Regions from separate parts of the Streptomyces ortus genome, predicted to be linked through region 1. Evidence: riboswitches for the same ligand, from Rfam matches in the RefSeq annotation. Region 1 holds a riboswitch; each other region holds the start of a gene.

Region 1 (2,193 bases):
TGCCCGCCGAACAGGTCGTCCGGACCACGGTCCGGCTCCTCGTCGTCGGGCGGCGGCGGGGGCTCTTCCTCATCGGCCTGCGAGGGCCTGAGGTCCGCCAGGAAGCTGTCATCAAAGAGGCTGCTCATCGCTCTCCGAGTCTAGGCGCCCCCACTGACACCCGGCCGCCACCCCGGAAACTCGGCGGAATCCCGGCCGCACGGCCATGGGTAGACCTTCACCGACGAGAAGCGCGTCAGTACATACGGTGACCACTCCCCAGTGCAGTGACTTCCTCTATGACTTCCTCGACGGCTTCCTCAATGCAGTGACCTTCGCCCCGCACATGAACCGCGTGCGGGTGACCTACGTACAACTCTTGCGAGGACCCGCCCTCCCCCCTACCTCTTACCGCCCCACGCCCCAGGGACAACTCGGAGCAGATCGCGACCATTTGACGTCGGCGGACGACACCCGTGGGCCAGGTCACGAAAATGTATCGGGCATATCGCACATCAAACTTCACAGGTGCCACACGTATTGGCTAACTTTCGCGTAGGCCGCTCGACCCGCACCGGCGAACAACGCCGGGCCGAGCGGACTCCGCCGAATCCGGCATGCCCTCGTGGCCTGCGGAACCGGGGACCCAACCGAATCCTGGGGTGAATCGGTCCGAACTCCCTCGCGGGACACGGACCGTAGGGCAAACCTTCCGAAGCACTCGCCCGAACCCGACAGCTAACTCGGTAGGCGGATGACGGAAGGAGACGCCCTCGTGGCGCCACACCGCAAGTCGCGGCCCCCCAGTTCCCTGGGCCTGCGGACGCCGGCCCTCGCCACCGCGGCCCTGACCTCGGTGGCCCTGCTCTCCCAGACGGCGGAGGCCTCGCCGGCCGCGGAGCCCAGGCCGAGCACGGAGGAAGTCCAGAAGAAGATCGACGACCTCTACCAGCAGGCGGGTACGGCCACCGAGAAGTACAACGCCGCCAAGGAGAAGACCACCAAGCAGCGCAAGCGCGTCGCCACGCTCCTCGACGACGTGGCGCAGCGTACGGAGAAGCTCAACAGCGCGCGTGAGGCGCTCGGATCGTTCGCCGCGGCGCAGTACCGCACCGGAGCCTCCGCCCCCGACTCGGCCTCTCTCCTCCTCGCGGACAACCCGCAGGACTATTTCGACCAGACCCAGCTGATGAACCGGCTGACCGCCCGGCAGAAGCAGGCCGTCGACGAGTACGTCACCCAGCGGACCACCACGTCGAAGAAGCGGCAGGAGGCGTCCGAGGGCCTGGAGACGCTCACCACGACGCAGAGCACGCTGAAGACGTCCAAGGCCGACGTCCAGCGCAAGCTCGCCGACGCGCGCGAACTCCTCTCGAAGCTGACCGCCGAGGAGAAGGCCCGCCTCGCCGCGATCGAACGGAAGAAGCAGGAAGAGGCCCGGCGCAAGGCGGACGAGCTGGCGCGGCAGCAGGCGGCCGACGCGGAGCGCCGGCGCCAGGAGGCAGCGACACAGGGCACGGGAGCCGGTACCGGTGCCGGCACGGGCACGGGCACGGGCACGGGGAGTGTGCCGGGCTCGGACTCCGCCTCCTCCACCAAGGCGGCCAAGGCGCTCGCCTTCGCCCGCGCCCAGATCGGCAAGCCGTACGTCTGGGGCGCCAGCGGTCCCGGTTCGTACGACTGCTCCGGTCTGACCCAGGCCGCCTGGAAGGCGGCCGGTGTGACCCTGCCACGCACCACGTGGGACCAGGTGGACACCGGCACGACGGTCTCCGTGGACAGTGCCCAGCCCGGTGACCTGGTCTTCTTCTACGACGACATCAGTCACGTCGGCATCTACATCGGCGACGGCATGATGATCCACGCCCCGAAGCCGGGCGCGTACGTCCGCGAGGAGTCGATCTACTACATGCCGATCCACAGCGTGGTGCGGCCGGGCTAGCCGGGCCTGGGGGCCCGCCGGGGCAGGGGGCCCGCCGGGGCAGGGGGCCCGCCGGGGCAGGGGGCCCGCCGGGGCAGGGGGCCCGCCGGGGCAGGGGGCCCGCCTGGATCGGGACGGGGTACGCGGACGGGGTACGGCACGCATGTGCGGTACCCCGTCCCCGTCCTCAGGTCCAGAGCACCGCGATGAAGATGTTCACCGTGGTCAGCCCGCCCACCAGGGCGAACAAGCCCTTCTCCACCTTCTCGTCGTCCCGTTTGACGTAGACGAGG
Region 2 (2,193 bases), 1.5 Mb from region 1:
CGGCTGGAGCGGTCGCTGATGCGCGAGGGCGTGCGGCGCGACAGCGTCGAGGTCTTCGAGGGCTTCATCACCGCCGTGCTCGCCGAGATCCCACACGGCGCCCAGCGCGTACGACTCGTCAACCGCGGCCATCCCGGGCCGCTCCTGCTGCGCTGCGACGGAACCGTACGCACGCTCGCCGCTGCGGAACCCGCGCTGCCGCTCGGGATGGGCGACCTGGGCGCGTGGCCCGACCGCGCGCAGGAGGAGGACTTCCCGGCCGGGTCCACGCTGCTCTTCTACACGGACGGACTGTCCGAGGCCCGGGACGGGCGGGGGGTCTTCTTCGACCCGGTGACGCGGCTGTCGGGGCGGGAGTTCGCCGGGCCCGACGCGCTGCTCGCCGCGCTGGTGGACGAGGTGCTGCGGTACACCGGGGGCGGCGGTACGGACGACATGGCGCTGCTCGCCGTGCGACGGCCGTGAGGGGGTCGGGAGACTCTTCCTGACTTGTTTCCTGACTCGCTTCCGGACCTGCTTCCGGAGCTACTCCGGGCAGGACCTTCTGCGGACCTATATCACCTGCAGTAGTCGAACGACGCCCCTGCGCATCACAACTGACACACCATCAACAAAATCGGTGCCCGTGAATGCCGACCAACTCGCCCGATTTACCCCGCTCGGAACGTTTAAGTCCAGGCCAGGAGCCGTAACGATCATCAGGAACAGCTTGGAATCCGGTGCCTGAGTCTATTAACGTTCGATAACGCAGCGCGGTGTCCCAGCCGTCACAAGAGACGGCTCCGTGCGCACGCGCCGAATCCCGCAAGGGAACCGGGGAACCACCTACATGGGGTGAATCGCGTGTCTTTCGTGGTGGTGAACACCGCGGTCGACTCGCGTAGGAGACCTTCCTGCTCCGAACCCGTCAGCTAACCCGGTAGGCGAGAAGGAAGGAAAGGAGCGCGCCCACGTGGCGTTCAACAGGCCTGCCCCCACACCGTCGTTCATACCGGACGAGGTGACGGGAGAGACCTCGGGCGGCAAGAAGCCCGACACCTTCGCCTTCGGCGCCCGCAGGGACGACGAGCCCTTCGAGCCCTGGAACCCCAGCGCCGAGACCGTCCTTCCCGTCCGGGGCAAGCACCGCGTCTCCAAGCAGCGTGGCGGGGGACTCGCCCGCAGCTCCACCGTTCTCGGCGTCGGTGTCATCGCCGCCGTCGGCGCGGGCGGCATGGCCTCCGCGCAGACCGGCAAGCCGCCGGTGTCGATCTCGATCCCCGACCTGCCGAACGTCGGCTCGCTGATCTCCGACGACGACGCGGCCCCCGAGGGTTCCAGCAAGGCGCTCACCGCCGCGGGACTCACCGAGGCCGACGCCGAGGAGGGCAACGCCGACGCCGGCGAGGCCCTGCGCTCGCGCATCATGCTCCAGGCCGAACTCCAGCAGGACCAGGTCGACCGCGAGGCCCAGGCCGTCGCCGAGGCCGCCGCCGCGAAGAAGGCCGCCACGCTCGCGGCCAAGGAGCAGGACGCGGCGAAGGCCAAGGCCGCCGCCGCGAAGGCGAAGAAGGAGAAGGAGGCCGAGGCGAAGGTCGAGGCCGCGCGCCTCGCCACGCTCGCCAAGCAGTTCACACTGCCCACCTCCTCGTACACGATCACCTCCACCTTCGGGCAGTCCGGCTCGCTGTGGTCCTCCGGTCAGCACACGGGTCTGGACTTCGCCGCTCCCACGGGTACCCCGATCAAGGCCGTTCACAGCGGCACGATCACCGAGGCGGGCTGGAGCGGTTCGTACGGCTACCGCACGGTCCTCACGCTCGACGACGGTACGGAGCTCTGGTACGCCCACCAGTCGTCGATCGGCGTCAGCGTCGGGCAGAAGGTCAGCACGGGCGATGTCATCGGGCGCGTGGGTGCCACCGGCAACGTCACCGGGGCGCACCTCCACCTGGAGGTCCACACGGCCGGCGGCAGCGGGATCGACCCGATGACGTGGCTGCGCGGCAAGGGCCTCAACCCGTAAGCCTTCCGCTACGCCGCTACGAGGAAGAGCCGACGCGCGTGTCGTGGGGCTTTTGGGGGCGCGGGGAACTGTGCGCTCAGCCCCCGGCGGCCTGCGGTCGTGATCCCGGCCGTCCCTCACGCACCTAGGGGCGCGGGGAACTGCGCAAACCGGCGCTGCGGCGCGTCAGGACCTGTAGGGGTTGTACG
Region 3 (2,193 bases), 4.5 Mb from region 1:
AACCCTCCCGGGCCCGGACATGCCGAAGGCCGGACCCCGGGGATCACAGGGTCCGGCCTTCGGAGATCTACGTGGGTCGACGCCCGTGGGCGTCGGCCTGCGTCAGACGGAGACGCCCTTGGCGCGCAGGTACGCCAGCGGGTCCACGTCCGAGCCGTAGTCCGGGGTGGTGCGGATCTCGAAGTGCAGGTGCGGGCCGGTGACGTTGCCCGTGGCACCCGAGAGGCCGACCTGCTGTCCGCCCGTCACGGTCTGGCCGGCCGAGACGGAGAGGGAGGACAGGTGGGCGTACTGGGCGTAGTGGCCGTCGGCGAGCCGGATGACGACCTGGTTGCCGTACGCGCCGCCCCATCCGGCGGAGACGACCGTGCCGGCGCCGACGGACTTGAGCGCGGTGCCGGTGGGCACCACGAAGTCGACACCGGTGTGGTACCCGCTGGACCACATGCTGCCGGACATCTCGTACGAGGTGCCGATGGACGCCCCCGAGACCGGCAGCGAGAAGCCGGTGGCCGTCGAGGTGTCCGCGGCCTTGGACGCCGTGGTCGACTTCTTGGCGGCGGCCGGCTTCTCGGCCTTGGCGGAGCCGGAGTCGGAGCTCTGGGTGGCCGGCGCCTTGCCGCCGAGGGCGAGCTTGAGGCCCGGGTGGATGAGCGACGGGTCGCCGCCGATGGACGAGCGGTTGTCCGCGTACAGCTTCTTCCAGCCGCCGCTGACGTCCTGCGTGTCGGCGATCTTCGACAGGGAGTCGCCGGAACGCACGGCGTACGTCCTGGTCGCGACCTTCTTCGCGTCCGCCTTCGCGGCGGCCTGCTTGCCGGCGGTGGGAGCGGCAGCGGCGGACTTGTTCGCGACGGTCGAGACGTTCGCGGCGCTCGCCACGGAGTCGGCGGCGGTCTGCGGGGTCGCGGCGTGCGCTCCGGCGGCACCGAGCAGCGGGATGGCGAGGGCCGCGCCCCCGGTTCCGGCCACGGCTATGGAGCGCGAGAAACGCGGGGACTTGGGACGGCGGTGCTTACCCTTCGCGGGCATGACGAATTCCTCTCCGGCGCCTGCGAGGTGAGCTGTCGGGTGCGAGCTGGAGATGCCCGGCCGCGCTTTCGCGCGACTTAACCCCAAGCCGTTCCGGAGACCGGAACAGGCGTCTTACCTGTGGGTCCCCCGCTCCTGCCACATACGGGTGAGTGCGGTTTCCGGGCGGCGGCAGGATTGGGCGTCCGTCCGGATTGGAGGTGAACGTAAGCGACATGAAGAGGCGTAAACAAGCTTGAGGGTTTGGTGTGCGTCCCGTTTTCTTGATCCTCGATCAACACACCGGTCACCCAGGGTGAATACCGGCTGTCCCCATTCGATAAAACGCTGGAAACAAAGCGGACTTACGTGAGCATGGCGACAGCGGAACGTCACGGATATGACGCTGCTCACCCAGGACCTCCTCAGGAGCCTTCACTCCGGGGCGAGTTGGAATGAAGGCTCCATTACCGACAGAACAGTCAGATGCGACGCAGCCGGACAACCGCCGCATCGAGGTCGCCGCGCAATCCCGTCCGCAGCCCGTGGTGCAACAGCACCGCACCTCGGTGGACTTCGCCCGTTTCGGGGCATTCGTACTCCGCCGACGGATCCAGGCCCCGCAGCCTCAGCGGTGCGACCGGCTCGCCGTAGTGCTGGGCCTGGAGCCAGGCGAGGACGACGACCTCGCCGTCCCGGACGTACTGGACGGCACTCAGTCCGCCCTCCGGCGCCCGCAGCCGATGAAGCTCACCGCGCTGCACGACGGGCCTGATCTCCTTGTAGAGCTCCACCCAGGTCCGCGCCTCGGCCAGCTCCTCCTCGGTCCAGCGGGTGAGGTCGCCGCCGACGCCGAGCACCCCGGCCATCGCACTCACGAACCGGAAGCGCAGCGAGCTGACACGTCCGTTGAGCTGCGTGTTCGGGCTGTCGGTGACCCAGGCGGCCATGGCTCGCGCGGGATGCACCTGGCTGAAGCCGTGCTGGATGGCGAGCCGGTCGAGCGGGTCGGTGTTGTCCGAGGTCCACACCTGGTCCGTACGCGCCATGATGCCGAGGTCGATCCGGCCGCCGCCGCCCGAGCAGGACTCGAAGGCGACGGTCGGGTGGGCCGCCCGCAGCCGGTCCAACAGCTTGTACAGGGCGTGCACATGGTCCACCCACAGCCGCTGCGGGTACGCC
Region 4 (2,193 bases), 2.4 Mb from region 1:
CGTCATCCGCTGCTCTCCGACGACGAGTTGGCGTCCGCCGCCCGTGGAGCGGTCGGTTCCCTCGCCACCGTGACGATGTCCGGGCCCGGGACCGTCGAACTCCAGCCATGCGGCATCACGAAGGCCACCGGTCTCGCGCTCGCCGCCGGCCGGCTGGGCCTGACCTCGGCGCAGACCATCGCCTTCGGGGACATGCCGAACGACATCCCGATGTTCGACTGGGCGGCCCGCGGGGTCGCGATGGCCAACGCGCATCCCGAACTCAAGTCCGTCGCCGACGAGATCACCCTGTCGAACGAGGACGACGGCATCGCGGTGGTCCTGGAGCGCATGTTCTCCACCGACCGGACGGGCCCCCGTGTCGGCCTGCCGGCCGACACGGGAGCCCGCTCGGGCGTCGGTCAGTAGGCGCCGAAGACGTTGTCGATCGAGCCGTAGCGCGCGGCGGCGTAGTTGCACGCCGCCGTGATGTTGGCGACCGGGTCGAACGGGTCCAGCGACGTACCGCTCACGTGGTACGCGGTGAAGGTCGGGTCGATGACCTGCAGAAGACCCTTCGACGGGGTACCGGCGACCGCGTTGGAGTCCCAGTTGTTCATGGCCAGCGGGTTGCCCGACGACTCGCGGATGATGTTGCGGTGGATGCCGTCGTAGGTGCCCGGGATGCCCTGCTGGGCCATGACGTCCAGCGACTCCCTGATCCAGCCGTCGAGGTCGTCCGTGTACGTCTTCGCGGAGGCCGGGGTGACGGCGGACGCCGTGGACGCGGTGGCCGTCTTCGCGGTCGTCGTCGAGCTCTGCCCGTTCTTCGTGCCGACGGTCAGCTGGAGGCCCGGCCGGATGACCGCCGGGTCGTCGCCGATGACCGCGCGGTTGGCCTTGTACAGCTTCTTCCAGTCGCCCGTGGTGTGCTCCCTGGCGATCTTGGACAGGGTGTCGCCCTGGGCCACCTTGTAGGTGACCAGCGAGACCTGCGGGACCGCGTTCGGAGCGGCGTTCGGGGCGGCCTGGGCGCCCGTGGCTCCCATGAGGGGGAGCGCGAGGGCGGCTCCGCCCGTCCCGGCCGCGACGAAACCACGGGTGAGGGTGCTGTTTTTGGGGCGGCGGTGTTTGCCTCGTGCGGGCATGGCGAATTCCTCTCCGGCGCCTGCGAGGTGAGCTGTCGGGTTCGGGCGGGAGATGCCCGGCCGCGTGGGTGCGCGACTTGACCCCTAGCCGTTCCGATATCCGGACCGGCGGCTTACCTGGGTCCCCCGCTCCTGCCGTACGCGAGTGAATGGGTGACGGGGATTTCCGGGCGGCGGCAGGATTAGGCGTTCCGTCCGGAGTGACGTGAACGTATGCGAGAGCACATGCCGTGAACAAGCCCCGAATTCAGGCGGCGACGGCTTTGAACTGCCTTGTCGGGCGAATATCCCTTGATCGAAACGGAAGGCGAAGTTCAACTTGCTTTCCGCAAAGGGAAATCGGTGGCCCCGATAAAACGATCACTCCTGATAAGCGTGACTCAATTCACTGGCGCGAATGCCGAATGTCCATAAAAAAGGTGATACGGAATAATCTGCGGACATCCACGCGTGGGCGTCTCCGCGTGTGCTTGGAGCTTGGTTCCGTCTGTCAGGGGAACTCGGATGTCCGGGTGGACGTCTCGCCGGGAAGGGTGTACGGATGCGCGGGCGTATCGCCCGACCTGGCCGAAGGTGCAAAAGGGATCAGCCGGAGGGTGTCCGGCAGGGTGGTGGCGGGTGACGGGCGGGCGCTCATCGTGATCGAAAGACGACCGGATACGCTGACTTGAGTGGCAGCAGCGACACATCGACAAACACTTCCAGCACAGAGCACCCCCAGAGCATCCAGAGACCGCCGTTGAGAGCGTCAGCAGACAGGAGACCCTCGTGACCGTCGTCGGGCCGTTCGGGCTGAGCGTGCGGGACCAGGCTCTCGAAGCCGATGTCCAGGCCGGATTGGCGGCTGTCGAGGAGGGACTGCTCGAAGCGACCAAGAGCGAGGTCCCGTTCATCACGGAGGCCGCGCAGCACCTCGTGCGCGCGGGCGGCAAGCGGTTCCGGCCGCTGCTCGTGATGCTCGCGGCCCAGTTCGGTGATCCGTACGCACCGGGGATCGTGCCCTCGGCGGTCGTCGTCGAGCTGACCCACCTCGCCACGCTGTACCACGACGACGTGATGGACGAGG

What was found. Region 1 has a riboswitch for cyclic di-AMP ahead of K3769_RS14570 (C40 family peptidase). Riboswitches for the same ligand answer to the same signal wherever they lie in the genome.
Region 2: it holds a riboswitch for cyclic di-AMP, as region 1 does, so the genes downstream of both, K3769_RS21370 (M23 family metallopeptidase) here and K3769_RS14570 (C40 family peptidase) in region 1, are expected to answer to the same signal.
Region 3: it holds a riboswitch for cyclic di-AMP, as region 1 does, so the genes downstream of both, K3769_RS34195 (M23 family metallopeptidase) here and K3769_RS14570 (C40 family peptidase) in region 1, are expected to answer to the same signal.
Region 4: it holds a riboswitch for cyclic di-AMP, as region 1 does, so the genes downstream of both, K3769_RS25400 (transglycosylase SLT domain-containing protein) here and K3769_RS14570 (C40 family peptidase) in region 1, are expected to answer to the same signal.

The regions. Positions count from the first base shown of each region.
Region 1 covers NZ_JAIFZO010000002.1:2,564,407-2,566,599, reverse strand. The annotation lists gene pcrA (DNA helicase PcrA) at 1-128, opposite strand, end outside; cyclic di-AMP (ydaO/yuaA leader) riboswitch at 574-747, shown strand; gene K3769_RS14570 (C40 family peptidase) at 755-1,921, shown strand; gene K3769_RS14565 (hypothetical protein) at 2,088-2,193, opposite strand, start outside.
Region 2 covers NZ_JAIFZO010000002.1:4,106,210-4,108,402, reverse strand. The annotation lists gene K3769_RS21375 (PP2C family protein-serine/threonine phosphatase) at 1-465, shown strand, start outside; cyclic di-AMP (ydaO/yuaA leader) riboswitch at 784-941, shown strand; gene K3769_RS21370 (M23 family metallopeptidase) at 953-2,005, shown strand; gene K3769_RS21365 (PrsW family intramembrane metalloprotease) at 2,171-2,193, opposite strand, start outside.
Region 3 covers NZ_JAIFZO010000002.1:7,091,627-7,093,819, reverse strand. The annotation lists gene K3769_RS34200 (TetR/AcrR family transcriptional regulator) at 1-1, shown strand, start outside; gene K3769_RS34195 (M23 family metallopeptidase) at 103-1,032, opposite strand; cyclic di-AMP (ydaO/yuaA leader) riboswitch at 1,035-1,199, opposite strand; gene K3769_RS34190 (alpha-galactosidase) at 1,494-2,193, opposite strand, start outside.
Region 4 covers NZ_JAIFZO010000002.1:4,987,948-4,990,140, forward strand. The annotation lists gene K3769_RS25395 (HAD family hydrolase) at 1-408, shown strand, start outside; gene K3769_RS25400 (transglycosylase SLT domain-containing protein) at 402-1,127, opposite strand; cyclic di-AMP (ydaO/yuaA leader) riboswitch at 1,132-1,293, opposite strand; gene K3769_RS25405 (polyprenyl synthetase family protein) at 1,896-2,193, shown strand, end outside.